One region of the Listeria grandensis genome, then DNA from elsewhere that is predicted to be linked to it. Evidence: riboswitches for the same ligand, from Rfam matches in the RefSeq annotation. Region 1 holds a riboswitch; each other region holds the start of a gene.
The links. Region 1 has a riboswitch for S-adenosylmethionine ahead of metX (homoserine O-acetyltransferase MetX). Riboswitches for the same ligand answer to the same signal wherever they lie in the genome.
Positions count from the first base shown of each region.

Region 2: it holds a riboswitch for S-adenosylmethionine, as region 1 does, so the genes downstream of both, HCJ54_RS14185 (methionine ABC transporter ATP-binding protein) here and metX (homoserine O-acetyltransferase MetX) in region 1, are expected to answer to the same signal.
Region 3: it holds a riboswitch for S-adenosylmethionine, as region 1 does, so the genes downstream of both, metK (methionine adenosyltransferase) here and metX (homoserine O-acetyltransferase MetX) in region 1, are expected to answer to the same signal.

Region 1 is NZ_JAASUG010000001.1:522,557-532,946, reverse strand. Features, by position in the region: gene HCJ54_RS02250 (hypothetical protein) at 1-447, shown strand, start outside; gene HCJ54_RS02245 (hypothetical protein) at 620-1,540, opposite strand; gene HCJ54_RS02240 (leucine-rich repeat protein) at 1,537-2,211, opposite strand; gene HCJ54_RS02235 (GyrI-like domain-containing protein) at 2,411-2,899, shown strand; gene HCJ54_RS02230 (putative mucin/carbohydrate-binding domain-containing protein) at 3,187-7,017, shown strand; gene metX (homoserine O-acetyltransferase MetX) at 7,121-8,221, opposite strand; SAM riboswitch class I at 8,375-8,475, opposite strand; gene HCJ54_RS02220 (HdeD family acid-resistance protein) at 8,788-9,315, shown strand; gene HCJ54_RS02215 (LPXTG cell wall anchor domain-containing protein) at 9,361-10,390, opposite strand, start outside.
Region 2 is NZ_JAASUG010000013.1:55,679-66,068, reverse strand. Features, by position in the region: gene HCJ54_RS14215 (cysteine desulfurase) at 1-16, opposite strand, end outside; gene sufD (Fe-S cluster assembly protein SufD) at 18-1,310, opposite strand; gene sufC (Fe-S cluster assembly ATPase SufC) at 1,329-2,117, opposite strand; gene HCJ54_RS14200 (Lmo2079 family surface lipoprotein) at 2,461-3,525, shown strand; gene HCJ54_RS14195 (MetQ/NlpA family ABC transporter substrate-binding protein) at 3,627-4,457, opposite strand; gene HCJ54_RS14190 (methionine ABC transporter permease) at 4,476-5,150, opposite strand; gene HCJ54_RS14185 (methionine ABC transporter ATP-binding protein) at 5,147-6,169, opposite strand; SAM riboswitch class I at 6,267-6,381, opposite strand; gene HCJ54_RS14180 (D-alanyl-D-alanine carboxypeptidase family protein) at 6,468-7,304, opposite strand; gene HCJ54_RS14175 (sensor histidine kinase) at 7,373-8,521, opposite strand; gene HCJ54_RS14170 (response regulator transcription factor) at 8,505-9,206, opposite strand; gene HCJ54_RS14165 (cation diffusion facilitator family transporter) at 9,305-10,177, opposite strand.
Region 3 is NZ_JAASUG010000004.1:288,312-298,701, forward strand. Features, by position in the region: gene asnB (asparagine synthase (glutamine-hydrolyzing)) at 11-1,876, opposite strand; gene HCJ54_RS07920 (carbonic anhydrase) at 2,014-2,769, opposite strand; gene HCJ54_RS07925 (carbonic anhydrase) at 2,917-3,693, opposite strand; gene metK (methionine adenosyltransferase) at 3,858-5,072, opposite strand; SAM riboswitch class I at 5,259-5,363, opposite strand; gene HCJ54_RS07935 (thiol-disulfide oxidoreductase DCC family protein) at 5,422-5,778, opposite strand; gene HCJ54_RS07940 (hypothetical protein) at 5,905-6,189, shown strand; gene HCJ54_RS07945 (DUF2584 domain-containing protein) at 6,237-6,479, opposite strand; gene ytkD (RNA deprotection pyrophosphohydrolase) at 6,485-6,961, opposite strand; gene yidD (membrane protein insertion efficiency factor YidD) at 7,036-7,293, shown strand; gene HCJ54_RS07960 (metal ABC transporter substrate-binding protein) at 7,475-8,428, shown strand; gene HCJ54_RS07965 (o-succinylbenzoate--CoA ligase) at 8,464-9,885, opposite strand; gene menB (1,4-dihydroxy-2-naphthoyl-CoA synthase) at 9,897-10,390, opposite strand, start outside.

The sequences.
Region 1 (10,390 bases):
GCAAGCCAATACAGCGGTCTCTCCACTCCTGTAAGCGCTAGTACCACTGTTTTTCAAGAAACTTTTGATGCGGGTCTATTAGGGTGGTCGTATGATTATGCATCTGTTGGAACGGTTAATGGAAATAAGTATATTCATATTCAATCAGGGGAGAATACTTCGTCCATTCCAGGGTCAGGTGTTATCAGTGACATTGGATTCATAGAAAGAGATGTTCCAGGCGTTTCTAATGGGCAACGCTATAAAGTAACTTTTAGAGCTTCAGGTGTAGGTAATGTTTCCATCAATAATGCGGATTATATTAGGATTAATACAGGCAGTGTGAATATGAATAGCGCCCAAACTTACTCTTACGAAGGAGTATCTAACAAAAATGTTATCAATATATTCGCTATAACATTGGGGTCAACGATGGGTATAGATGATATTAAAATAGAGGCGCTATAAGCAACGTTTCCAAAAAGTGAAAAAGAGATATTTATTGCTAAGGAAAGCTGTAAATAACAGCTTTAAGTAGGTGCTTTCTCATTAGGGAGGTGCCTTTTTTGTTGTGCTTTTATCATAAATAAATGCGGACCACAATTAGCCTGAGGTAGACTTATTACAATCCGCGTTTTATTTATGGTGCGAGAACGAGTTCCCACTCTATCTCTGTGCTAAAGTTGCCAACAAAGGCTTGGTTTCCCACAATATTTAGCAAGATGCCACGATCTTCTTCCCAACGAATTTCAGTCGCATCATCTTTAGCTGTACTCTTAAAAATAGGGAGTGCTTCGTGTGTTAACGCCGTCTTATTACCAGACGAATCGACATAAACAAGCGCGTTGTTGAGTGTTCTTGCTGAATCAGGATCTGTCAGAGGCTTCTCAATTTTAGCATGAACTTCCCAATCACTTTTATTGAAACGATTGTCTCTAATCAAAATACCAGTAGTAGGATCAAATCGCTTCACCAATAGGTCACGCTCGGAAATAGTATAATCTTCAAAATGAAAATGTGGTCTAAGCGTTTCAAACCCAATGGTCCCCGATTTGACGGTAACAAGATGCTCCTCAGAACTAGGCCATAGGTCAGGGCTTCCTAAATTATTGATGAAAAAGCTCGCGGTAAAAGTGCCAGAATGTGAGGCAAGTGCCTGCTCGGCTACTACTAGTCCAAGCGTTCGTGTTAGAAAACTTCCATTTTGAAACCACCCAAAAGAAACGTTCGTTGTTGGCGCAGTTTTATATTCGAAGGCGGGAATGTTTAAGGTCTCCCCTTCTACTAGTGATTGCTCGGTGGTATCTTTTGGATAAGTAACAACCGTATTGGCGTGTAAACTAGAACTATCAATACTGTTCAAGTTGAGTTTACTGGAAGCTAGAATCAAAAGTTTGGAAATGTTACTAGAGCCTGTAGAGAACGTATCCTCATGTGCTAGAGACGTGGCATTTTTAACTTCGACATATTCTAAGCGATCAGAAGCGATGTAGTTCAACAAATCTTTAGGTAAGACGGAAAGCCCATTTAATTTAAGGACGCGCAGATTTTTGAGATTCACAAAAGTAGCAGAAAACTGCTGAGTGATGTTATTTTGGGAAGATCGAGCGTATCAATATTTGTATTTTCTAGGACAGTACTTGTGAACGTTGTTGATAAATTAGGTGCCTCAAAGGTGGTTAAGGAACTAGCGCCTGAAAAAGCCCAGTTATTCATCTTGCTGAGGCTAGAACTTTTGAAAGAAGTGAGGGACAGACATCCTCGAAAAGCGCCAGTGTCAAGAAGGTCTACATTCGTCAGCTCCACTTCTTGTATACCACTATAGGCAAAGGCGTATGTTCCAACATTCTTGATCGTGTTGTTCGTATCGATTAATTTTGTCAATTTAGGCGCATAGTATGCTAGGAACGAGGGAATGTTACTGGTGCCATCTAATTCCAATTCTTCTAGGTTATAAAAGGTATAGACGCCTTGATTACCATACGCTGTCATATCACCGACAATTTTTAACCGCTTTATTTGATTTCCTTGGAGATCCATCGCTTTTATATACTGGAGAACTTCATCCCCAGTAGCAGCACCCGCAATAGTTAAAACAATATAATCCTTGCTTGGAATCGTGGATGTAATAGATGCCGCCCGCTCCTCTGCAATGGCTGATTTACTCGTGATATGGGACATTACTAACAAAATTGCTACCATGATAAGTGCCATATAAAAATACTTTTTCATAAGATTAGAAATTCCTCCTCTAATTTTTGATATATCTTCATGATAGCCTGAGTGAGGAAGAAAATCCCTAACTTCTTTTTCTCTTTTTGTGTATTTTGTGTGGTAGCGGTTGTGAAAAGAAAAATTCGTCCAGAAAAGGTATACTAAAGATAAGCCGCTTTCATAGAGCGAAAATGAATCTTGAGAGGAGTAAATAAAAATGGAATACAAAATGATAGAACGAGAAAAATTTCAAGTTGTAGGAATCAAAAAAGTATTTTCATTTCATCAAGGGCAAAATTTAGTGGAGGTACCGAAGTTTTGGGAGCAAGTGTGGGCTGACGGGACAATAGAGCAACTAGAAAAGCTGAGCAACAAAGAGGTACCGAATTACATGGGAATCTGTCACGTCTCGGAGGAGCAAGGGCCAAAGCAGGAGATGGACTATTGGATAGCGATAGAACACGCGGGAGAGGTACCTGAAGGGATGGAAGTATTCAACGTGCCTGAGTTTCAATGGGCAGTGTTTCAATCTGTAGGTGCATTACCTGAGGCGATTCAACAAACGTGGCAACAGATCTTTTCCGAATGGTTCCCGACGAGTGGTTACGAGCATGCGCCAGGGCCAGAAATAGAAGTTTACGGACCCGGTGATAGTAGGGCTGACAATTATGAATGTGATGTTTGGATACCGGTGACAAAGAAATAAGTGCGACATTTCGCGCTTATTTCTTTGCGCTGAAATGTGGTGTTTTGCAAAAATATACATATTAAAATGAAAGCGTATTCTCCATGATTTTTCCGCGATTAAGAGTCGGTTTTTTGTAACCTTTTGAGCAAAGTATAAATGGTATAATTAATACATTGAGAGAGGGGAGGAGCGGCTGTTTAAAGGTCTGTAACCAATAAATAAACGGAAAAATCAGAAAATAAGGAAGGGATTTAGAAATCATGTATAAAAAATGGAGTAAGATACTATTCATAGGGGTATTCTTGATGGTAATGATTGCTTTTTCAGGAAACTTAAAAGTGGAAGCGGCAACCTTTGAAAAGAAAATGAATACGTTAGATAACCCGACTTGGCTGAGTAAACAAGGCCTTTCCAAGGGGATTAATCACGATCGTCAAGATCTGGGAGTGATAATTCCTAAAGGTGAGATAATTGAAATCAGACAAGTAAACAAGGATTTTAACAGTAATGTCACACTAGAATTACTAAATGATGATCGAAAAACAGAAAGTTCACATGCTATTGGGAGTTCATGGGTGACGGTGACTGCAACAGCTGATTCCGTTCCTTTTATCCGAACGACTTATACAAAAGAAGCCCCTATTTTAGAGTATAAGGTAAATGATTCCGTTATCCAGTTGCCTGTGTTCAAACAATGCAACGATGAGGCCAGCTTCTTTAAAAAATGGGACGAATCCGATGCTAAATTTGGTCTTATTAGCAACAAGTACATTCAAATATTAGTACCAGCAAGAGACAAGGATTATCTGAAAAAAATGGATGATTACGCTTCTATCGATGATTTATTAGCATACTATGACACTATGTTTGAAACGTATAACGAACTAGAAGGGCTGTCCTTCACACCAGAAAAAGAGACGGATAAGAATATTGCCAATCGCTACTTCGCTAAGGCAGATAAAAATGGACCGGGCGGAGCATATTATGGAGATACGGTTACCGCAGAAACGAGTAGTTCTGTCGCGTCATTTTGGTTAAGACCTGGTTGGGGAGGCTTACATGAAATTGGGCATGGCTATCAAGGGTCATTTATGCGTGACACCACTTTTTCAACAGGGGAAGTTTGGAATAACCTTTTCGCTGATACGATGCAAAAAAAGATGCTAGGAAACGACTATTATAATGGATGGTTATACGCTGGGAGTACTCGCGAACGAGAAGATGCTTTTGAGGAACGAGTATACACAACAAAAACACCCCTGAATAGCTGGGATGTAAGAAACAAACTATACATGTTAACCATGATGAAAGATAAAGCAGGTGATAAAGCTTTCACACACTTCAACCAAGCGTACCGGGCAGCAGCGAATGCTAATGCAATCCCTTCTCCGTTGCTACTTGATTTGCTTACGAGATATTTCGGTGAAACGAGCCGCTATGATTTCACAGCATTTGTAGAGCTTGTGCAAGGTTCCATGTCGGCCAAACAAAAATCAGAAAATCTTTATTCGGGAAACAAGGCTGTATATCCGCTGGCATCCCTAGTTTCAGGAAATAACTTGAGAAATGCACGAAAAGATATTAACCTAGACTCCAAGTGGGGATTAGTGAGTAATAAACAACTTGAAAAATATAAACTAAGCAACACAGCTAAAATCGAATTTTCAATCGATGATTTTGCGCAAATGAAAGGAAGCGTATTACGAATTAAAGACGGCGCAGATGTTGTGCGCGAAATTAAAATCACGTCACCAATCCTCACCGTTAAAAATATGCCGGTCGGAATTTATTCACTAGATATTCCAACAGGAAACACACGTTTTTATGATCCATCGACCAATTATTTAGTAGTTTCAGATCGTGAAAATTATACCAACATAGCGATGAACGAATTGCAAACATCAGAAATTGCAGTAGAAAACATGATATTTAAAGGACTAGGGGACGGTGTTTTTGCAACAGCTGCGATTGATCCTGAAAAAGGAACGATGGAATTGAATGTCATAAGCAGTGAACCCCATGTGTATTTTTCAGGTGAGTATGCCTCTATCGAAGTACTTGACGAAAATGGGAATTCGATTTTCAAAAGAGTGATGAACGGAGCAAGCACACAAACCGGTCAGTTCACAGCCGCTATAAAGCCAGGATACACGATTAAAATAATGCATAAAGAACCTTCTCGTTTCAGTATTGACAAAGCGTCACTAGGTCTTGTGAATAAAAGCACAAATTATACGTTGAAGGTAACGAAATATGGCTTAACAAATGAAACCACAGGCGTGACAGGACAGGATGCGCTCACCAATTATAAAAATAAGCTAGTAGCATTCGCAGCAACAATAAATAATGACACAGTTCTTAGAAACGAAGACAACGCTGGGGTAAAAGCCAAGTTGAAAAAAGCCATTCAGTATTTAGCAGATACAGACATCGATAAAATCAAGTTTCAAAATGACTATGCAGACTTGCTTGCAATAAAAAATAATGTCACCCAAAACATGCTAACTGGTGATAAATTTAGGTTCTTAATGAGAGGTATAAGCGATTGGGAATTTGCCAATTTACGCATTAATTTAGATACAAAACAAGCAACAATCACGCAAAATGCTGGCGAGCCACATTGGTATTTCCCAGGAACCTACGCAACAGTGAAAATTAATAATGCTAAAGGAAAAGAAATATTTGCAAAAGAGTTTAATGGACGCGGGTATGCCTCGGCATCGAATAATACGGTTGCCATTGCAGTGGGCGATTTTATCACAGTGACACATCTAGAATCGTCTGGACGTCTCATTACGACAAATGAAGAAACCGGTGAGCGTTACAGCTCGCACCAAAATGCTACCTATGTTGTGACACAAGATGGTCTTAAAAAAGTAGATGCCACAAAAATACCGACACCGAATCCAGACGAGTTTGACGGAACCAATTTTGAATTTAATTTCAAAGGTTTATGCGACATACAATTTGCAACCATGAGTCTAGACTTAGCAACGAACCAAGTGAAAATTTCGCAGCAAGCTACTGAGCCACATTGGTATTTCCCAGGAACCTACGCATCCATTACTATCTATGATGCGCGTGGAAAACGTGTGTATACGAAAGAATTCAATGGACGCGGCTGTATCCCAAGCGCTCTGGATAACGTAAAAATAGGGCAAGGCTATTATATGACCATTATGCATCAAGAAAATACAGGACGCTTGAATTTCATCAATGCAGATACAAAAGAAGCCTATACGACAGCGAAACAAGCCACATATCAAGTAACAAAGGATGGTCTATTAAAAGTCGCAGAAGAAAGCATTCCAACCATTAATCCAAATGATATAGATGGAAAACTATTTGATTTCACGTTCTACGGGTTAGGTAATAAGAATTTTGCGATTCTAAAAATGAATCTAGCATCGATGGAACTTAACTTTATACAATATGCAGTCAAACCGCATGTGTATTTCACAAAGAAAGAAGTGCCATATGCAACACTTCACATAAAAGATAAGGAAGGAAGAACGGTTTACAGACATGCGATGGTCGGCAATGAAGACGTTGGCAAAGTACTCAAAAAAATCAAGTTGGAAGAAGGCTATTACGTGATTATCGAACATTTAGAAGGCATTAGTAGACTGAAATTGGCAACGGATAATATACTGCAAAGCCCACTAGCAAAACAAAATGTATATCAGGTAAGTACGAATGGATTAGTGAAGAAAAGCATTCAAGACATCCCAGTCCCATCCAGATTCACCAAAGAGAAAATATATAGCTCCAATCTTGCGTTTACCTTCAGAGGCCTTGGTAACGAACAATTTGCATCACTTATTCTGGATAAAGACAAAAATACACTACATCTTAATATCAAAGCAGTCAAGCCTCATGTGTATTTTTCTAGCACCTATGCAAGCATTGAGGTGAAAGATGCCTCAGGAAAAGTCGTATACACGAAGGACTTCATTGGTAATGAAACTCAAACAGCAGCATCATTAGATATCCCGATACATGATGGCTACACAATTCAAGTCAATCATCAAGAAGTAAGCAGACTTGTCGTGACAGATATTATTACAAAAGAAACCTACAAAGTGCAGACTGAAAATGAGTTTTTGGTAGAAAGAATTGGTTTGCTAAGAGACTAAAGAGAGCATGTAATCCATAAAGGTCGGATATACATGGTATCAAAATAAGCGTTGGTATCGAGAACTAATCCCAGATTAGCCCTTGATGCCAACACTTATTTTTTTATATCACACGCGAATGTTGCGTCAAAAAAGTACTAATAAGTGGATGAAATTTCTCAACTTCGACCAAAAAGGCATCATGCCCATAATCCGAATCGACCTCATAATAAGTCACGGGAACATCCCATTCTTTTAAAAGCTCATAATCTCGGCGCAAATCGTGAATCCGAAACAGCTGATCACTCGTCACGCCAACCAATAAATACGGAATCTGAATCGCAGTGAAAAGCGGTTTTTCATCCGCGCCATTCACCGTCACATCAAACAGATCAATCGCTTTCGTCAAGTACAGATAACTATTCGCGTCAAACCGTTCTACAAACGAATCCCCCTGATATTGCAAATACGACTCCACCTGGAAATGCTCTTTTGAGAATGCTCCTGGCGAAGAATCTGCCACTGTAAAGCGCTCAAATCGCTTCGAGAACAGCTCACTCGTACGATACGTCATCATTCCGACCATTCGCGCTGTCGCAAGCCCGCCCTCCGGTTGACCGACATAATTCCCATCATTGAAATCAGGATCATTCAAAATTGCCATTCGCATAATCAAATTATAGCCAATCGCCTCAGGACTTGCCGCAAGAGGAGATGCTAAATTAATCACACTTCCCGTTATTTCCGGATAATCAATCGCCCATTGCGTCGCCTGCATGCCCCCCATCGAACCACCAATAACCGAGACGACATGCACGACACCAAGCGCATCTAGCAATGCTTTTTGTACCTTAATAATATCTTTAATCGTAAAACCTGGAAAATGTAACCGATACTCGGCTCCCGTTTTGGCATCGATGGAGGAAGGCCCTGTTGTCCCACTACAGCCACCAAACACATTCGTACAAACAATGAAGTAATCAGCAGGATCCATCGTTTTTCCAGGCCCAATAAAATCATCCCACCAGCCAGCAACATCCGCCTCAAAATGTTTCGCAGCGTGTGCCGTCCCAGTCAGCGCATGTTCTAACAAAATACAATTATCTCGAGTCCCCGCAAGCTCTCCATACGTTTCAAAACCAACCTCAATCGGACCAATCGTTTCCCCATTTTCGAGTACTAATGGCGTCTCTTTAAAAAGTTCTATCTGTCTAAGCGTCCCCATGTCATCACCTTTTCTTTATCTTATAGTTTTAAAGCTGCTCTAGCGCAAGCGTTCCTTGCTAAATTCCTTATAAAAGGAACGAAAAAACCCTCTCAGTAAGCTTCGAAAAGCACTACTAGAGAAGGCTGAAAAGACAACGATTCATTAGTTAATAGCTTATCTTCGCATACATACAGCTGGAATTAGCACCGTGATTCACATATCCGGTTGCTAAGGTTTCACAGGGCCAGTCCCTCCACCTTTCTTGATAAGAAACATATTAAATTTATTCTATCATACAATTAAAAAGGAGTAGCTGTCAAGAGGAGTAGACAGATTTTTCGAAAGAATGATGCACCTATTATAAATTATGAACTTTTTAAGCAGTTGTGATTAAATTTCGTCTAAAAATGGTCCAAAAAACGATAAAACAACGCTTACATTCTGTTTTTCGATCGGGTATGTGTCTATAGATAGAAAAGATAAAATAATAAACAATACAATTATTGTTTTAACTGAGATAAATAGGGTAAAATAAGCAACGGAACCTAAAAATTCTAATCATAAAAAAGGAAGTGTTACATATCATGAAAACATTCACACGTATACTTGTCCTATTGGCAGGTATAGCAATGATATGTTTAGGAATCTGGTTTGTGTTCCATCCAGGTATTTCTTTACTATCATTCACCTTATTCATCGGAATCTTAATGCTAGTCGTTGGGGTATTCCAAATCATCCAATATTTCTCCAACCGTAGCGGACAAAAAGTCTCAGGTTGGATACTCGCAGAAGGGATTCTTTCGCTATTATTAGGTATTTTATTATTGGCGGACCAATTCGAAGGAACAGTGACATTAGTACTTGTCTTCGGCATGTGGGTCCTATTTGCAGGAATTATGCGTACAATCGGTGCCTTTGCCGCTAAAAATGAAAATGCACAAGGTTGGGGCTGGCTCCTAACACTCGGCATTTTAGGAATCGTTCTAGGTTTCATTGCCTTGTTCAACCCAATCGTTGGAGCAATTGGTATTGTGATCCTTGTAGGAACATTCTTCATTGTACAAGGTATCAACTGTATCGCAACGTTCTTCTTCGTTGGAAAACTAAAGTAATAAAAAAGACGAAAAATCTAACACAGATTTTTCGTCTTTTTTATATTAGCTACGTTTTCTAAGAACGGCTACTGCAATTCCTGAAATAAGCAGTCCGGCAAATACTAAACCAGACGTGCTTTCATCGCCAGTTTTTGGTAATGATTTAAGGTTTGTTGTTTTTGCTACAGTAGCTACTTTGATAGGAGCTTTTTTCACAACTTGAGTAATAGATGGTTTTTCAGCATTCTCAACTGGATCAACTTTAAGCGTTCCGCCTTGGAATGTGAACTCGGCTAAGTCGCTAAACTCCCCAGTATCCATATCGAAGCTACCTAAGAATACCGTTTGTCCAGTAACAAGAGGTGTACCTAATTTAATATGGAAATTACCATTCTCGTCAGCATCAGACTGTCCTAAAGAAACGCCATCTTCCGATAGAATGACGACAGTTGTCAGCGGTTCTGCCGTTCCGAAAACATCCGTTGCAGTAGTCTTAGCGACATTGACAACTGGTGCGTCAAAGAAGTAGAAGTCTTCGCCCACAACAGTATAAGTTAGGGTCGCACTAGCAGTATTACCGCTCGCATCTTCTGCAATGATTTCCACCGTTTGTTTCCCTTCTTTAGATGTATCTAAAGTTTCTTGGCCATTTGCAAAATAAAGTTTAACGAAACCAGAATTATCAGTTGCGTCAACCAGTTCATCAGCGTACCATTCTTCGTCAGCTGATACGTAGAAATTATTATCATAGACGTCAATCACCGGTTTTGTTGTATCAACCACAGTGTAATTGACAATGATGTTTTCTGTTGTCGTACCATCTGTCGCTACAACAGTGACGGTCTGCGCGCCTATACGGTTTACAGCAGGTGCTTTAGCGAATGATAAAGTGACACCTGAGGTCGCTGTTACGAATTTGCTTGGGTCTTTCACTGCTACGTTGATTTCTGTTGTTACATTTGCTTTTGCAGTGGCTAGGGCAGCTGCCGCTTTGACAGGTGCTTTCGCAGGTTCTGTCACGGTGTAGTCAGCAACGATTTCTTGTGTTGTTGTGTCAGCAAACGTTGCGATAATCGTTGTTTGGAATGTTCCA
Region 2 (10,390 bases), on a different contig from region 1:
TTTGGGTTAGCGTCATATTAGCGCACTTTCCCTTCGATAACTTCCTTCAATTGAAGTTTCACGCTTTCGATTGGTAGTTGACGCACAACTGGATCGAGGAAACCATGAATAACAAGACGTTCTGCTTCTTGTTTCGAGATTCCGCGACTCATTAGATAGAAAAGTTGCAACGGATCCACACGGCCAACTGACGCCGCGTGCCCTGCTACTACATCATTTTCATCAATTAAAAGAATTGGATTCGCATCTCCACGCGCTTTTGGACTAAGCATTAACACGCGAGATTCTTGTTGCGCATCCGATTTCGACGCGCCATGTTTAATATGCCCAATACCATTGAAAATCGTTGTCGCGCTATCTTTCATAACTCCATGTGACAAAATCGTACCTAGCGAAGCCAAGCCGTAATGCGTCACACGTGTCGTAATGTTTTGCGTTTGCTTCCCACGACCAACCGTCACGGTTTTTACATCGCTGACAGAGCCATTGCCCATCAAGTTCGTCGTATTTTCATTAATCGTGTCGCCATCGTTCATCAAACCAAGCGCCCACTCCACACGGCTATCGTTGCCAACATGTCCACGGCGGCTAACATAAGTCGTCGCGCCACTTCCCAAGTTGTCCACCGCACCGAATTTAATTTGCGCGTTATTCTCCGCAATCACTTCAGCAACAATGTTCACAATACCTTTATTCTCCGCGTCAAGCGTCACATAGTTCTCCACATACGTCACCGCGCTATTATCATCCGCAACCAATAACACATGGTTTACGAGTGGTGAAGCTGCGTTTCCGTGTGCAAAAACCGCTTGAATCGGCTCTTTTACTTCCACGTTTTTCGGTACATATAAGAACAATCCACCGTTCACAAGCGCCGTATGGAAGGCCGTCAAACGACTTTCATCCACTTTCACCGCTTCGGTCATGAAATATTTCTGTACCAATTCCGGATGTTCCTTCGCAGCCGTGATGATATCCGTAAAAATAACACCAGCATCCGCTAATTCCTTATTTAAATGCAGTCGCGCTGGGCGATTATCGATTTGGACGTACACATTTGCGTCCTCACTGATTAGCGTTTGCACACTTTCAGGTAACGCCTCATTCGTCACACCCGCTTGAAAAGCCGCAAAAGCCTCAAACTTCGTGAAATTCCAGCGATCAATCTTTGTTTTATCTACAAACGGCAATGCTAATTCAGAAGCTTGTTGCCATGCGTTTATCCGTAGCTCTGTTAACCAGCCAGGCTCGCCTAAATCGCCTGAAAAAGCACGGATAAAATCATCTTTTACAGCTAAATTTTCTGTCATGATTTATCCCTCACCCTCTTATTTTTGGTCAACGGTTTCTTCTTCTTCGTCAAACTCGATACCAAGCTCTTGCTTAATCCAGTCATAACCTTCGCCCTCTAAGCGCTTCGCAAGTTCAGATCCGCCACTTTTCACGACTTTTCCTTGCATCATAACGTGCACAAAATCAGGCTCGATATAGTTCAGCAGACGTTGGTAATGGGTAATAATCAAGCAGCCAAAACCTTCCCCGCGCATTTCGTTAATTCCTTTTGAAACGACTTTCAATGCATCGATATCCAGACCTGAATCGATTTCATCTAGAATCGCAATCGTCGGCTCAATCATCAGTAATTGTAGAATTTCATTGCGTTTTTTCTCTCCGCCAGAAAAACCTTCGTTCAAATAACGTTCCGCCATTTCTTCGTCCATTTCCAAAATAGCCATTTTTTCGTCTAATTTGCGGATATATTGCATCAATGGAATTTCTTTACCTTCTTCACGACGGCTATTGATCGCAGCACGCATGAATTCGGCGTTTGTAACCCCACTAATTTCACTTGGATATTGCATTGCTAAAAATAGACCAGCACGAGCGCGTTCGTCTACTTCCATTTCTAGAACATCTTCCCCATCAAGCTCGATTGTCCCTTGCGTTACTTCATATTTAGGATGCCCCATAATTGCTGAGGATAGCGTCGATTTACCAGTTCCGTTAGGTCCCATTATAGCGTGGATTTCCCCTGTAGAAATTTCTAGGTTAACCCCTTTTAAAATCTCTTTGCCTTCTATTTCAACATGTAAATCTTGAATTTTCAACGTTGACATTAAAAATTACCTCCTAATTTTTTCGCATTATTTTCAGTACGTATGGTTCTAGTTTAGTATAATTCTAATCTAATTACAACTATCCGAAATACTTTATTTCAAAAAGCGCCTTATTTTGTGGCATACCCTAACTTCTCGATGTTTTTTTCTTATTATCACTCATGAAATTGTACTTGAGAAAACAGCCCCTTCGCATACCCTCTAAGTGTACCAAAATCTACGATCGAAAACATCCAAAACGATTTTTTGTACAGGCGTTTAGAAAATAAGAGATTGAAGATTGTATCATGATATGGTATCGTTATATTTGTGTAATATTTTTGAAACATTTGGAGGAGTTTTTATGAAGAAAGCCATCGCAGCGCTCGCAGTTATCATCCTATCAGTTACGATTATCTTAGCCGCATGTAGCTCACCGAAATCCGAATTCATGTCGTCCTTTCGAGGCATGGCTAAAAATAAACAATATACCGCTGTATACACATTGAAACCCATAACAATGGCCGGATTTGATACGCTAGCTTTCCTCAATCCAGACGCATTAGCCAAAAGCAGTTTAACTATGAAAACATCGCGTGACCTTACGCGTGACTTAACCTATAATACTTACGGCCTTCATGTCGGAGGCGTACCAACAATGGACATAACCGCTCACTCTTTTGAAAATGGCAATACGGGCAAAATTTACGTTCCCGTCGCCGATCTTTACCAAACACCAAACACCGTCACAAACACCCTAGATCTAGCGACAGACTCCGTGTTTTCCAGAGTACTAGCAGACAATAAAGATCTAAAGAACAGGCACCTAGACGTCCTGCAAGCACTACAAAACATCACCAACCGGGTCATCGATGAAAAAACCGTAGATGAACAGTCCAGTCAATTGCGTGCCATTGAACAAAAAACAGCTTTCGCCTTGTATAAAAAAATCAATAGCCTGGACAAAAGCCATTACAAAACCCAAGATCGCAATATCACACTCACTTTAGATAAAAAAGAGCTGGCCGAACTGAGTAACGCTTGGTTGGAAGGATTTCAAACCAACAAAGATTTCATCGCCTTATATGCAGAAGTCTCTGGATTGACCGAAACCGAAGCCAAGAAAACATGGTTAACCACCGACAAAAAAGCCCAAGAAACACTAAAAGAGCTTATCACAAATGCCGATATTAAATTAGGTATGACCATAACCATGCATCCCGACGCTGACAAAGGTGTCCGAAAGCTAGCGATGTCCGTAAACTACGAAGACACCTCTAAAAAACAAAAACTAAACTTCGACTTCACAATGGAGCTACTACATTACGAACAGATCCCCACACCACCAGATCCAACCCAAATCATCACAAAAAAAGAGCTCGACAAGCTCATCACCGACATCATCCGCGAACAACGAAAGACTAAATAAATTGGTAACAAACGCTCGATTTAAAGCCGAAGCGTACCTCCCCATCCTACGTGGTAAGGTACGCTTCGGCTTTATTTTTTAATGTGTATCCGTTCTTTCATTTAGTTGGAGACAGGGACAACTGCGCCCTTCCACTCTTTCGTGATAAAGTCCTGAATCTCTTTTGATTGCAACACTTTTACTAATTCTTTAATATCTTTGTTATCTTTATTTTTCTCTTGTGCTGCAATAATGTTTACATAAGGAGAATCTGTTTTCTCAATTGCAATCGCATCTTTCTTAGGATTCATGCCTTGATCCACCACAAAATTAGAGTTGATCGCGACAACATCGCCTTCTTTATTGTTGTATGCTGTCATCAAATACCCAGCATCCACATCGTATTTGAACTTAATGTTTTTTGGATTTTCCACGATATCATCAAACGTAACATCTTGACGCTTCACGCCTTCTTTTAATTTAATAACGCCACCATCTGCAAGAATTCCTAGTACACGCGGCCAATCAGATTTACTGTTGGACATGATAACTAACGCATTTTTTGGCAAAGCATCTAATGAATCGATTTTCTTAGAATATAGGCCCATTGGTTCAATATGAATGCCACCCATGTTGACGAACTTATAACCTTTTTCCTTCATTTCTAGATCCATATAAGGAATCGTTTGGAAATAGTTCGCATCTAAGTCGCCCTCGTCCAACGCTACATTTGGCATTACGTAATCGGTATATTTTTTAATATCTAAGTTGATGCCTTTTTTTGCTAAAATCGGTTTCGCTTTCTCCAAAATAACGGCATGCGGTGAGTTAGAAGCACCGATTACGAGCGTCGTTCCTTTGTCTCCACTTGCGTCATCTTTCGAACCTCCGCCACAAGCTGCTAAAACTAGTACTAATGTCAGTGTAAATAATCCTAATAAAACTTTTTTCATCCGTTAACGCCCCTTTTCTTATCGTTTGTCGACCCATTTGGTTAAGATGTCTCCAATGAATTGGAAAACAAATACTATGATTAAAATAATAATAGTTGCTACTAATGTGACTGCTGGTTGAGCTCGTTGGAAACCTTCTAAATAAGCCGCGTTTCCGAGTCCGCCTGCACCGATAACACCCGCCATGGCAGTGAAGCCGACAAGTGATATCCCAGTCACGGTAATCCCTGAAATAATTGCTGGTAATGCTTCTGGTATTAAAACCTTGCCAATAATCGTGAACAGGTTGGCACCCATTGCTTTGGCTGCCTCAATCACGCCCTTGTCTACTTCACGAAACGCGATTTCGACCATTCTCGCATAAAATGGAGCTGCTGAAATTATCAAGGCTGGTAGTGCCGCTTTGGGTCCAATAATCGTGCCAACTAATGTTTTCGTCATTGGAAGTAGTAACACGATTAAGATAATGAATGGAATCGATCGGAAAACGTTGACTAAAATGGCTGTAATCCAATACGCCGTCCGTGAACCAGCATCCTTTTTGCGGTTGGTTAGGAATAAGACTAGCCCCAAAGCTAAACCTAGGAAGAAAACGGCGAACAGTGAAACGATCGTCATGTAAAGCGTTTCCTCTGTAGCTGCTTTCATCATATCCCAATCTACGTTTGCAAAATACCCTCCAGAATTGTTCATCCTTCAATCACTTCCGTTTCTATCTCAAGCTCGCGTAACCGTGTGATTGTGGCATCCACTTGCGATTTTTCACCTTGAATTTGAATGTATAAAGTCCCGTACGCCCCATTTTGCGTTTGCGTCAGGTTTCCATGTAAAATATTCAGTAACACCTGATTGTCTTGCGCTACTTGTGAAATAATCGGCTGTGTCGCTTGTCCACCAACAAAAAGTAGCTTCACCAGTTTACCTTCCGAGTAATTTTTAAGCAGCATGTGAATCAGTTCTTCCGTCTCGTCTGATTCCGTTACTTGGCGCACAAATCGCTGTGTCACGGACTCTTTCGGATGTTGGAACACTTCAATCACATCCCCGAGTTCGACTACGCGACCAGCTTCCATCACCGCTACCCGATTGCAGATTTTGCGAATAACGTGCATTTCATGAGTAATCACGATGATCGTCAAGTTCAAACGACGGTTAATATCCAACAACAGTTCTAACACTTCATCCGTTGTTTGCGGATCGAGCGCGGATGTTGCCTCATCACACAGCAGTAATTTCGGATTATTGGCAAGCGCCCGAGCAATCCCGACACGTTGCTTCTGACCGCCACTTAATTCCGACGGATACGCATCTTCCTTGCCCTCTAAACCAACAAGGCGGATTAATTCGTTCACTCGAAAGCGTCTTTTCTCCCCTCTAACTCCAGCTATTTCTAGCGGGAAAGCAATGTTATCAAAGACGGTTCGCGACCAAAGTAAGTTAAAATGTTGAAAAATCATTCCAATCTGCTGGCGCGCCTTACGCAATTTACTTCCTCTAATTTCTGAAATAAATAAATCATCGACTTCGACGGTACCTTCTGTTGGCAACTCCAAACCATTAAACATCCGAATCAGCGTACTCTTTCCAGCACCTGAATACCCTACCACGCCAAAAATCTCGCCTTCTGCAATATCTAAATTGACATCATCTACAGCTCTGACATTATTTTTGCGTGTTTTATACTCTTTTGCAACGCTTTTAAGCCTAATCAAAGTAAACTCCACCCTTATTTATTTTTCTTAATCAAAAAACCTCCCCCCGCCAAATTGAGCGAAGAAAGGTGTAATTACATGCATAATTTACGCTTTTCTCTCATCTCTCAAAGCTTTACGCTCTGTATGATTTAGCACCTTGCAATGGGCTTTTCGTCCACTTAGGTTGCTGGGTTTCTTTGGGCATATCCCTCCACCACTCTTGATAAGATTAATTTTCCGACGCAAACCGCGCTTACGTCTTGTGTTTATTAATATTACATGTTTTTAGTCGGATTTGTCAAGATTCAGTCAATATTTATTTTGAAAAACCGTAATCCATCAATTTTTCGACTGCTTTTGCGCGCGCGCCGTCTGTTTTACTTCCAAGTGTAATCGCAATAACTCGTTCACCATTTTGTATGGCTGTGGCAATGAGGCAATAGCCTGCCTGATCGGTAAAACCAGTTTTAAGACCGTCCATTCCATCTACCGAGCCTTTTTCCAGAACTTCGTTCGTCGTATGTATTGTACCCCCTTTTTGTAAAACGTATTCTGTTTGTGAAGTAATACCGAGCACTTCTGGAAAATCCTGTATCAACCTCTTCGATAAAATCAACAGATCCTTGGCCGTGGATACCGATGTCTCACCAGCTTCGTCCAAACCACTAGCACTTCCATACTTCGTCTCACTAGACATCCCGATCGCCTTAGCCTTTGCATTCATATTCTTTATAAAATCGGTACCATCTATGCGCTCAGCCAGTGCCTCAGCGGCGTCATTAGCCGACATAATTAGCATCGCTGCAAACAAATCTTGCACCGTATAATTTTTTGTCCCTGTTTGTGCGTATAAGCTCACAGCGCGAGGATCATCTAGACGCTTCAGTGGTAGTACTTCACTCCATGAAATCGTCTTTTTATGGACGGCCTCGAGCACTAAATATGCAGTCATTAATTTCGCTAAACTGGCAATAGGAACCACTTCATTTTCTCCCTGTTTGAAAATGGGCTCCTCGCTTTTCGTATTAATAACCAAGGCACTAGTTGCTTCAATCTTTGGCGTAGCGCGAATACCCTCACCCCAAAAAATAAAAAATAAAATAGAAATAATCGTTAAACAAGCTAAACATAAAATTATCGTTTGTTTTTTCATGATTTCCCCTCCTGGTTTCATTTTAACTAACAATGGTAAACCAAGAGTTAAGAAATCAGAAAGAAACTTTAAAGATTGCTGATTGGCAACTGCACAGTGAAGGTTGTTTTTCCTTTTCTACTCGTAGCCGTGACCTGACCGCCGTGGCGCTCGACAATGGACTTCGCAATCGCAAGACCCAGCCCCGTTCCCGATGTCGTCCGATTTTTATCCACTTTGTAAAATCGGTCAAACAATTGTGGTATATCGCCAGCTGGAATCTCTGCGCCATAGTTGGACACTTCAATAACTGCCATGCCAGCCTCACTCTTGGCACTAATGTCAATCTTTTTACCACTCGCACCATATCTAAGCGCATTTGAAAACAGGTTCTCAAACAACCGCATAATCTGCATACCGTCACCAATAACCCGCAAATTCTCCACAGCGTACATTTCGACAATCCGAACGTCTTTCTCCGCGGCTGAGCGCTCGTATTCGGAAACTAGTTGGCGCAACAATTCCACCATATCAAGCATGTCCTCTTTGATGTGAAACTCCGTACTCTCCAAGCGCGTATAATCAAACAAATCATCAATCAACTTATGCAACCGCTGCGCCTTTCCATAAACCAATTCCGTATAATGGCGCAGTTCCACCTCATCGCGATACCGATCTTCATGAATATAGCTTAAGTAACCTAAAATAGAGGTCAAAGGCGTGCGTAAGTCATGCGATACATTCGTAATGAGGTCATTCTTAGCTTGCTGAGCCTCTTGCTCCTGCGCAATTAACGCCTCCTGGTGCTCCCGCATTTTATTGACGCTCTCTTCCAGTTGCATAATCTCAGGAATCAAGCTCTCCTGCTCCATCGGTTGGTTCTCTAAAATTGCAATATTAATTCGACGCAACTGTTTTCTAAGCAAATTTTGTTTAAATAGCCAATAGAAAAAAATAAAAAAGACAAGCGATACCGCCAAAATACCGATGAACTTAAGCATGATCATCCACGGCGAATTCAGCAATTTATCATAGCGACCATAGCCAAACAGATCAATAAAGCGGCTCGTCGTTCCCATCAGCACTACTGAGTCGTTCTTCACAGAAACCAACCACAAGCCAATACTTCGCAAAGCTACAAAACTGGAAAACCAAGATAGTAGCGCTAAAATTAAGATTTGTATCGGGTGCATTTGCTGCCCAACTCGCCATACTAACTGCTTAAACTTCAATTTTATAACCTACTCCCCAGATGGTTTTGATCACATTTTCCCCATCCATCGCATCCTTCAATTTATCGCGCAAATTACTGATGTGCACCATCACCGTTTTACTCGCACCAAGCGCTTTTTCTTGCCAAATCCGCTCAAAAATCAACTCGGAACTAAAAACACGACCTGGTTCATGCGCAAGCAAAAATAAGATATCAAATTCTGATGTCGTTAAATGCAACTCTTTCTCATTCACCATCACCGTGTGCAGCTCACGATCGATCACAATCGGTCCTAGGATGAGCTCATTACTCGGCTTATTTCCAAGGCTCCCCTGCTTCATCATCTGCACGCGTCGCAAAATCGCCTTCACACGCACCGACAGTTCCAGTGGATTAAACGGCTTTACCATGTAGTCATCAGCACCAGTCAAGAGTCCCATAATTTTATCATTATCTTCAGCCTTCGCACTCAGCATCAAAATTGGCGTCGCGATACCTTCTTGACGCATCAAGCGACACACTTCCAAGCCATCCATCTTCGGCATCATAATATCTAACACAACGAGATCCAACTGCTCTTTTTGTACCATTTCCCACACCTGGGCGCCATCGTATGCACTATGAATCGTGTATCCCTCATTTTGAAGGTATAGTTTGACCAAATCAACAATTTCCTTATCATCGTCTGCAATTAAAATGGATGTCATCATATCAATCCCTTCTGTCGTTCGGCGCATCATCTTTATCGCCTATATTTATTGTATCACAAGAGACTTCAAGGTACATTCCTAAACTAAGAACGCCCAATTTACTTCGTCAAAACCCGCTCTTCTTCCGGTTCTAAATGGATGAGCACCTGCGCTTTAGCATAAAATTCGTAGATTTCCTTCTCAATAGCATCACACAACGAGTGTCCCTGCTCAATGGTCAGATCATTCGCCACGACCAAATGGAAATCAATATATTCCTCCGCGCCAGCACGACGAGAACGGAAATCATGAAATTCAATAAAATCGTCCTGATACGTCAGGATAATACGCTTAATTTCCTCTTCTTCGCTTGGCGACAAACGCTTGTCCATCAATGGTGGGAACGACTCTTTCAACAACTTCCAAGCCTCATACATAATATAAAACGCCGTTAAAATCGCAATGACAGGATCTAGCCACAACCAGCCAGTCAAATGAACAAGTAACAAACTAAACGCAATGCCTAGCGACGTAAACACATCCGTGTACAAATGAAGCGCATTCGACTTCATCGCCACCGAATTTTCCTTATCCGCCGCCTTTTTGATGATTTTTGAAACAATAATATTCACCGCAGCCCCAAAAAGCATCACCGCGATACCAAGGGCAGGAAAACGAATCTCATGCGGATTGAAAAACTTATTCATGGATTCAAAAATAATCCAAATCCCCGCCACAAAAATAAGTAAAGTTTCAATCGTTCCAGCAATGTTTTCCGCTTTCCCATGCCCATAAGGATGATCCGTATCCGCCGGCTGACTTGAAATACGAATCGAGAAAAAGGTAATCACAGACGCAAACAGGTCCATCGATGAATGGACAGCCTCCGAAATAACCGCAACAGACCCCGTCAAAAATCCAACGATAAACTTCAAAACCACGATAACAAAATTACTTATTACCGAAAGAATAGTTAAATTAGAATTGCTCATCATAAACCCCCGTTATACTATAAATATCATCGCGCCTAAGAAAGAGCATTCGTGGGGCACGAGAAGTATCTCAAGTATAGTACCACACGGTCTTCATGTGGGTCTATAGAAACCTTTTTTGCAAGGTACACATCTATATCAGGAGCGAAACTTTTTTGAGCTAAGGAAACTTTTAACCTTGGTTTACTTCCTGTTTTTGAAATTAAAATAAAT
Region 3 (10,390 bases), on a different contig from region 1:
TTATCATTTATTATTTCCCAAAATCATACTTATTTTCCACATAAACATCGTACCATATCATAAAAATAACAACCGTCCAAATTTTACGGCTATAATCTTGTTTGCCAGCACAATGGTCTTCTAGCAATTGCAAGACGTATTTCTTGTTAATTAAATGATCCGTTGGTGAATCACGAATAATAGCTTTCACCCATTGATTCATTTCGTCTTTCAACCAGTGACGGATTGGCACAGGAAATCCAAGTTTGCGACGATTTAAAACGTGCTCTGGTACGAAAGCTTCTGCTGCTTTACGCAAGACGTATTTCGTCGTACCATTTGTTGTTTTCAGTGATGCCGGGATATCTTTTGCAACACGGAATACTTCTTTATCCAAGAACGGCACACGAACTTCTAATGAGTTTGCCATCGTCATACGATCGGCTTTCAATAGAATATCTCCACGCATCCACGTATGAATATCAATGTATTGCATACGTTCTACTGGATTGTAGCCAACTGTTTCCGCGTATAACGGATCCGTAATTTTTGTGTAATCATGGCCAGTTTGATATTTCGGCAACAAGATTTTTTTCTCCGCTTCTGTAAACATCTTCGCGTTACCGATATAACGTTCTTCCATCGGTGTTGTTCCGCGCTCTAGGAAACTTTTACCGCGCATTCCCTCAGGCATAACATTCGCGACACCACGAAGCATCGATTTCAAAGCACTCGGCATTTTGTTAAACATCGAAAGTGAGTTTGGTTCATTGTAAATGTTATATCCACCGAACAGTTCATCCGCACCTTCTCCTGATAAAGCAACCGTCACGTGTTTACGCGCTTCACGAGATAGGAAATAAAGCGGAATCGCAGCTGGGTCTGCCAACGGATCATCCATATGCCAAACGATTTTCGGTAATTCATCCATGTATTCTTGCGGTGTAATGATGTAACTAATATTTTCCACGCCTAATTTTTCGGCTGTTTCCTTCGCAACATCCACTTCGCTAAAACCGTCGCGCTCAAAGCCCACGGAGAACGTTTTGATCGCTGGATGGTATTCTTTTGCAATGGCCGCAATAATCGATGAGTCAATCCCACCTGAAAGGAAGGAACCGACAGGCACGTCACTGCGCATATGCATCTTCACAGAATCATACATCACATCGCGAATTTCTTTAATGAATGTATCCTCAGATTTAGCAATCGGCTGGAATTTTGCCTTCCAGTACTGGCTAATCTGCATTGGTCCACCGATTTTCTTCGTGAAATAATGACCTGGCTCAAGGCGTTTAATGCCTTGTGTCAACGAGTCCGGTTCTGGAACGAACTGGAAAGTCATATAATTTTGCAATGAAACCTCGTCTAGTTTCGTCGATGTCAACGCATGCAAGATTGATTTTTTCTCAGAGCCCATATATAGCTTACCGTCTTCTTCTGCATAGAAAAATGGCTTAATACCGAATGGATCGCGGGCACCGTAAATCTTCTCTTCTTGCTTATCCCAAATAACAAAGCCAAACATACCGCGTAATTGCTCCGCTGTTTTCTCTTTATACTTGGCATATGTAGCGATAATAACTTCTGTATCACTGCTCGTTTCGAAAGTCATACCTTCCTTCACAAGGTTTTCGCGCAGCTCCACATAATTATAAATTTCACCGTTAAAAATTATCCAATAACGTTCATTTTCATACGTCAGCGGCTGATGACCGTTTTCTACATCAATAATACTTAGGCGGCGGAAACCAAATTGAATATGCTCATCCGTAAAATAACCCTCATCATCAGGGCCACGGTGCGTGATCATGTCATTCATTTGTTTAAAAGTTTCTTTTTCCTCACCAGTAATCTCAGCAATGCGGTCATGTACGCATCCAATAAATCCACACATCGTCACATTTCTCCTCTATTTTAAACTATTTATATCCTCTTTTTCAACAACGTCTATCATATCATAAATAGGGTTTGTTTGAACAGTATAGCGCAAAAAAGAGTTCGATTTTAAAAATCGAACTCTTTTTAATATTTCTAATTTTCTGTATGTTTTAATACTGGTCGTTCATGAAGCGGTTGTACTTCACGGTTATTATGATCATAATATTTATTGAATGCAACAATTTGTTCTTTGGAAACCTCTACAGGATTTTCCATTACATACCATTCTACATTTTCTGCTAACGGAGGAGTTGTTAGTGATCCTAAATAGTGATAGTATGTTTTATTTGTCGGTATCAATGCTGGGACGTTTAACGGTGTGTTTAAATCTATTTTCTCCCCTTTTTTCACATTAGATAAAATTGTTTCAAATGCTGGATTTTCTTTTCCTTCTTTAAAAAATACACCGATAACTGCTAATCGGCCATCTTGACCTGCATTTACAAAGTGAGCTTCGATTGGATAATGTTTTCCGTCCACTGTATGTTCGCTTTTGGCATGGAAATGAACTTGTTTTAAATCAAATTGACGACCATTAATTGCAGCTTGCCCATTCATGCCAACTTGAATACTATGACCATTATCCTCTTCATCTAGTGCGGTTTGACTATAGTTTAATTCCATATTTCCCGCATCAATCATTGGTTCTGTTTTAGTCGTTTCAATATTAATTGGTGATTGTGATTTACCAGATTCAAATTGCCATGATTTTTGATCCTTATAATCTAAATGCTCTTCGTGTTTTGGTGCATCTTTTGCATCGGCTTTTTCATCACTGTTGCTAGCACATCCAGCTACCAGAACAAGTGATGCTGCAATTCCAGATGCCACTAAAAATTTACTTTTCATAACTAACTCCTTTTCTTTTGATTGCTTACTCAATTATTATACAATACAATCAGCTGGAAAATTGTTCGTTTTATGTACTTTTAAAATACAAAAAAACACCAGCATTTACCGACTTAACTATCAGTAAATACTGGTATCTTAATTATTTTATTGCTCTGTATGCTTCAATACTGGACGGTCATGTAGTGGTTGAATTTTGCGATTATTACCATCATAGTATTTATTGAATTCTGCAATTTGTTCTTTGGAAACTTCTACTGGAGTAGACATGACATACCATTCCACGTTTTCAGATAATGGTGGTGTAGTCAAAGATCCTAGATAGTGATAATATGATTTGTTTGTTGGAAGTAAAGCTGCCACATCAATTGGCTCACTAACTGTTGTTTTTTCACCTTTTTTGACATTGTTTAAAATGCTTTGGAAGGCTGGATTTGCTTTACCTTCTTTAAAGAAAACGCCAATAACTGCTAGACGGCTATCTTGATTTTCATTTACAAAGTGGGCTTCGATTGGATAATGTTTCCCATCCACTGTATGCTCACTTTCTGCATGGAAATGGAATTGATTTAATTCAAATTTGCGCCCGTTGATAGTCGCTTGTCCACCGTCATCCACTTGAATACTATGGCCATTGTCTACTTCATCGGTCACTTTTTGATTGTAGTTTAATTCAATAGTCCCTGTGTCCTTCATTGGCTCTGTTTTTGCTGTTTCAATGTTGATTGGGGACTGCGTATCGCCTGCTTCAAATTGCCACGATTTTTGATCATGGTAGTCTAAATGATCCTCGTGTTTTGCTGTTGTCTCTGTTTTTGCTGTTTTTTCCTCTTTTTTTGTGTCGCTTGTATCGCTATTGCCACAACCTGCTACAAGAACAAGTGATGCCGCAATTGCTGAAGCTGCTAATAATTTTGTTTTCATGTTGAAAACTCCTTTCGTTAAGTAACTTAATTATTATATTACATAATGATTCATAAGTGTGTGTATTTTTTGTGACAAAATTACGAAATTTATATGAAAATATATAAATTTCATGAAAAAACCTGACAAGATTGCTTATCCTGTCAGGTTTTCTCGATTATATATTAGTTCACTTTTGCAAATGCTAAAAGAAATTCTTTCATTTGTACAGCCTTATCCACTCGTTCCCAAGGTAAATCGAGGTCTAATCTACCAAAATGACCAAATGCTGCCGTTTGGCGATAAATTGGGCGTCGCAAATCAAGCATTTGAATAATACCTGCTGGACGTAAATCGAAAAATTGATTCACAGCGTTGATTAAGTCTTGTTCACTGTAGTCACTCGTGCCATATGTGTCAATCGAAATTGAAACGGGGTGAGCAACACCGATCGCATAGGCCAACTGGACTTCCACTTTTTTCGCTAGCCCTGCTGCAACGATGTTTTTAGCGACGTAACGCGCGGCATAAGCGCCTGAACGGTCGACTTTAGTTGGGTCCTTACCGGAGAACGCGCCGCCGCCATGACGGGCATAACCGCCATAGGTGTCCACGATAATTTTTCGTCCTGTTAAGCCTGCATCTCCTTGAGGCCCACCGATAACAAAGCGTCCTGTTGGATTGATAAAGTATTTTGTTTCAGCGTCAAGAAGCCGTGTATCAATTACCTCTTCAATGACCAATTTATGCATGTCTGCTGCAATCTGCTCTTGTGCAATATCTGGATGGTGTTGTGTTGAAATTACGATTGTATCGATTCGAATTGGTTCGTTATTCTCATCATATTCCACCGTCACTTGTGTTTTCGCATCAGGACGCAAGTATGTCAATGTGTTATTCTTGCGTAACTCAGCAATTTTACGTGCGAGTGCGTGTGCGAGTGAGATCGGCAGTGGCATTAATTCTTCCGTTTCATCTGTTGCAAAACCAAACATTAAGCCTTGGTCTCCCGCTCCAATCGCATCAATTGCTTCATCCGTGTGCCCGATGCCGCGTGATTCTAGTGCCACGTCTACACCTTGAGCGATATCCGGTGACTGCTCATCAATCGCGGTTAATACAGCACATGTTTCTGCATCAAAACCATATTTTGCACGTGTGTAGCCAATTTCTTTAATCGTATCCCGCACAATTTTCGGAATATCTACATAGGTCGATGTTGAAATTTCTCCTGCTACTAGCACAAGCCCCGTTGTTACCGTTGTTTCACATGCCACACGAGCATCAGCATCTTTTGTTAAAATTGCATCCAAAATCGCATCGGAAATCTGATCCGCGATTTTATCCGGATGTCCATCAGAAACAGATTCTGACGTAAATAAATGACGGTTTCTTGCCATTCTTTATTTCCTCCTTTATTCTTCTCCATCGCGAAGTGGATTGTAAAAATGCGAACAGCAAGTATTTCCATTCCAGTCTCGTTCACTCATTTTATAGACATCTAAATGATGCCAACAAAAAGCCTTCTCCCTATTTTGCCAATTGCGCGCGGAATAGAGAGAAGGCTATTATTTACAATACCTTCGCTCTCATCGATCAGGAAATCAATTCCTGCCACAGGTTAGCACCTTACAATACATGTAGGTTGCCGGGTTTCAAAGGGCCAGTCCCTCTACCGCTCTGGATAAGAGTTTAATTTAGTTTTCACATCATTGTAACATGTTTCATGAATCTTGTCACGCACAAAAATTACGAGTTGCACCCTTGTCCTTTTTTTCGAATATCACATGTCCGATTATCCGCGACAACTCGGTAGCCCAATCGTCCCGCAGGCTTAAAAATTGGAATGTACATAATCAACCCAATCAATCCGGTTAGTGGGAAACGCAACAACATTCGACGAATTGCAAAAAACCCTTTTTTTGCGCTACCGGTTGGTGTAATCAAATGAATCTCGCGTAGCAATTCTTCTTGTGTAAAACCTATGTCCTGTGTTTCTTGGAGCGGCTTCCACTCGATGACTTGCATCCAGTCTAACTTTTCAAACAGTCGTTTCGTGGCTTTGCAAAATCGGCAATTTTCGTCATATAAAACAATGTCTTTCATTTAGAGATGCCTCCTCAAATTATATTTCCTGCTTACCATTCTCGCAAAACTATGTTAAAATGAATTTTATACGTCAGGAGTTTCCTAGATTGTATGAATGATTGGTTCACCAAAGGAGAAGAAACTATGATATTTTCAACGTTAACTTTGATTATTTTTGCGATTTTTATTATCGCTGTGTGCATTTTTGAATTTGTCTTAAAATGGCGCTGGTTCAAGTACTTTTTAGCAACGCTGGGCCTTGTCGCAAGTGGGATTATATTCTTTATTAGTTTTTATGGTGGCGGAGTTTCACAGGCAGAGATTGCCATATCCATCTTCATCGCGACGCTTGGCGAATATATCTTTTCATTGATTATTAGCATTGTCGCTTGGGTTCGCCGTATGTCGAATAAGAACAAAGAAGCATAACACTTATGAAAAGCTGAGTCTCTCCTATTTGTGAGGCTCAGCTTTTTTTAGTTGCTGGAGTTTAGCGATACTAATTCATATGTAATAATGGTTGTATCGTTTTCCCAGATCAGCTTCTGTGGTACAGCAATACCGTTTGTTTCACTTTCTTTCGTTGTCCGGACTTCGATTGGCACATCAATTGGATAAATTCGATACCCATCCTTCACAAGCTCGAAGAAATTATCAGATAGACGTTTTTCCTTTCCCTTCGTAACGATCATCGTGTTTACTTCTAATGGCATTCCCATGCATATTACCTCCAATTATTTATTTTTAGTTGCTCCAAAGCTCGCTTTATAACGACTTGCATGCCTTTATCGCGCATAAAAAAGCTAAAATATTCCTGCTTGACAATATCAGCTAAATTACCTGAAATAAGCGTTGGGCCTAGCGTTTCCATATAGTCGATTTGATTTACAAATGTCGTAACGTTTGCTAAATAGACCCGTTTTGTAAAAATACGATCGGTAGTCTTCACTTTATATTGCGCTATAATATATAATTTGTCTAATTTGGCGCCGGTTTCTTCCATTGTTTCGCGTCGCGCTGCTTCCTCATTCGTTTCATTAGGCTCACCCTTGCCACCAGGAAACTCGATACCGCGCGTTTTATGCGTCGTAAATAGCCAGGCATCATGAAATTTAGCGATGACGAGAACGTCGTCTGCTTCTTCTGTCGCATCAAACTGGATCGATACCGTATTACCGAGCGAATCTTGATACGTATACATGCCACTCCTCTTTCTTTTTTTCAAATTTGTGGTACGATGAAGATATCTAATTTTACGATGAAGGTGATTTTAAAATGAAGAAGATCATGTTGGGCGGTATTCAGCTATATCGCAAATATATTTCACCACTGAAGCCTGGGACTTGTCGTTTCTATCCTACTTGCTCGCAATATGGGATGGAAGCTATCACAGAACATGGTGCATTAAAAGGCGGTTGGCTAACAATTAGAAGAATTTCTAAATGTCACCCCTTCCATAAAGGCGGTGTCGACCTAGTCCCAATGAAGTGCGACCACGAGGGCCACCATCATCACCATTATAATGAAAAATAAGAGTAGGTGCAAGGAAGGTGTGCTTGTAACTGCTCTTATTCTTTCATGAAAAAATAATAAATCCTTGTGTTTTCATCCTATATACGGTATTATGAATTTCTGATGTTAAATCGTAATGGCTACGATTTATTATTTTTAAGCATCAAATAAGAACGATTTCGATTTAGGAGGGTTACCTTTCATGAAGAAAATAGCCATTTTACTTAGTTCTATCCTGCTTGTTTCTATTTTTATGGTCGGGTGTGGCAACAGCGACGCGCAGACGAAAGATAAGGACAAGTTGACCGTTTATACGACGGTATATCCATTACAATACTTAGCAGCACAGATTGGTGGCAATTATGTCGATGCGCATTCCGTGTATCCGGCTGGATCTGACGCCCACAGTTTTGATCCTTCACAAAAAGACATGATGAATATTGCAGATAGTGACCTGTTTTTCTATATCGGGCTTGGTATGGAAGGTTTTGTTGATAAGGCGAAACAATCGCTAAAAAATGAAAACGTGAAGTTTGTCGTGACCACAGACGGCTTGAAATTACCGGCTACGACTCACGACGAAGACGAAGATCACGACCATGAAGAGGACGAAGACGGGCATGATCACGGTGATGTGAATCCGCACGTTTGGCTTGATCCGAACTATATGGTAACGATGGCAGGTGTTGTCAAAGATAATTTAAGCAAAGAACTCCCGGCACAAAAAGCAACATTTGAAAAGAATTATGAACAGGTGGTATCGCAATTAAAGACGCTGAACAGTGACTATAAAACAATGGCCGCAAGCGCAAAACATAAAGACTTTGTAACAGCGCATGCAGCCTACGGTTATTGGGAAAATGAGTACGGCTTGAAGCAAATCCCGATCGCAGGTATTTCGACGAGTGATGAGCCCTCTCAGAAGAAACTAACCACGATTGTGAACACGATTAAGAAAGACAACATTCCGTATATTTTATTGGAGCAGAATACGAATTCCAAGATTGCGGATGTGATTCAAAAAGAAACCAACACGAAAACGATGAAATTGCATAATTTAGAGACATTGACACAGAAGGACATGGATGCAAATCGTGATTATATGTCGATCATGAAAGACAATTTAGCTTCGTTAGATAAAGCACTGAATTATTGAAAAAAGGCCAAGCGCTACATCATGCTTGGCCTTCTTTAATGTAATCTTTCTTTTAAACGATGGCGTTGCACTTTTTGTGAGGCCGTTTTTGGGAGCTGTTCTAAGAAGTAAAACTGTTGTGGTATTTTGAATTTGGCAAGGCGCTGTTCACAGAAAGTCAACAGTGACTGGGTCTCTATTCCAGTTTTTGTCACAACAAACGCGACTGGTACCTCGCCCCATTTTTCACTTGGTGCAGCAACAACTGCGACTTCAGCAACACTCGGATGTTCTAGCAAAACATGCTCGATTTCTGTCGGATACACATTTTCCCCACCCGAAATAATCAAGTCGGAGCGCCTTTCGAGAACAAACAGGAATCCATCTTCGTCGATATAGCCGATGTCACCTGTTTGGAACCAGCCGCCCGCATCAAACGCCCCCTCTGTCGCCTTTTCGTTATGCAAATATCCCACCATGATCGAAGGGCCTTTTAGCAAAATTTCATCGTGTTCACCGATTTTGACTTCAGCGGGAAATAGGGCTTTCCCAGCGGAACCGATTTTTTGCAATGCTTTTTCTGGTGGTAGTGTCACGATTTGAGAAGCTGTTTCCGTCATGCCGAATGACTGCACAAGCGGGATTCCATTTTCAAAGCAGACCTCCAGTAGCGATTTGCTAGCAGGTCCACCGCCGAGTAACATACAGCGAAAATGAGGATGGTACGGCTCTTGAAAAACGTCCAACAAACGCTCAACCATCGTCGTAACCACTGAAATCATCGTAACTTCGCCGTTTCTCAGGAGCGCATCGGTGCGTCTGGCGTCAAAGTGTTCCTCCAAGTAAACTGGAATCCCATAAATCACCGAGCGCATCAAAATCGAAAGACCGCTAATATGGAAAATTGGCACCGCGCAAAGCCAGCTATCCGAAGCTTCCAGTCCAAGATTCAGCATCGAACCTGTCGCACTCCACCAATGGTTGCCAAACGTCTGCATCACGCCTTTAGGCTTCCCAGTCGTGCCTGAGGTGTACATAACCGAAGCAACCTCATCCATCGCAAAATTGGCAACAAGCGGGATATCCAAAACTGGCGCTGACATCACGCTACTAAATGAAATAGCCTCCACATCCAAGCTCGCCATCTTAGGTGCAAACTCATCCGCGTAAAAACAACATGCCACCCGCGCATCTTGTATCTGAAACACGATTTCCGTCGCCGTTAACCGATTGTTCAAAAAAACCGTCCGCGCCCCTATTTGTTGTAGCGCATGAATCATCAAAAAAGTATCGCGATCATTTCTTCCCAGCAAAGCGACATACGCTCCTTGACGCACGCCGAACCCACCAAGTTTCCCAGCCACCTTTTGCACCGCGTCATAAACCTCTAGAAAAGTTTCTTGTTTATCATGAAAAACAAGCGCGGTCTTCTCTGGAGAAAGCCGCACTCGTTTTTCCAACCAATTGGTTAGTTCCATCATTTTTCACCTCAAGGGAATTTCGGAAATTGATCGAAGTCGGGATCACGTTTTTCTTTGAACGCGTCACGTCCTTCTTTTGCCTCGTCCGTTGTGTAGTAAAGAAGCGTGGCGTCACCAGCCAACTGCTGAATTCCAGCCAGGCCGTCCGTGTCCGCATTAAATGCCGCTTTGATAAAACGAAGCGCCGTCGGACTCTTCTTCAACATTTCCTTCGCCCAAGCAACCGTCTCTGTTTCTAGATCCGCCAGTGGTACGACCGTGTTAATCCAGCCCATTTCAAGCGCTTCGTCTGCGGTATATTGGCGACACATGAACCAAACTTCCTTCGCTTTCTTATGCCCAATCACGCGCGCCAAGTAGCCCGAGCCGTAACCCGCGTCAAAACTGCCCACATTCGGCCCTGTTTGACCAAACTTCGCGTTGTCCGCTGCAATTGTCAAATCACAAACGAGTTGCAACACATTCCCGCCGCCGATCGACCAACCTGCAACCATCGCGATTA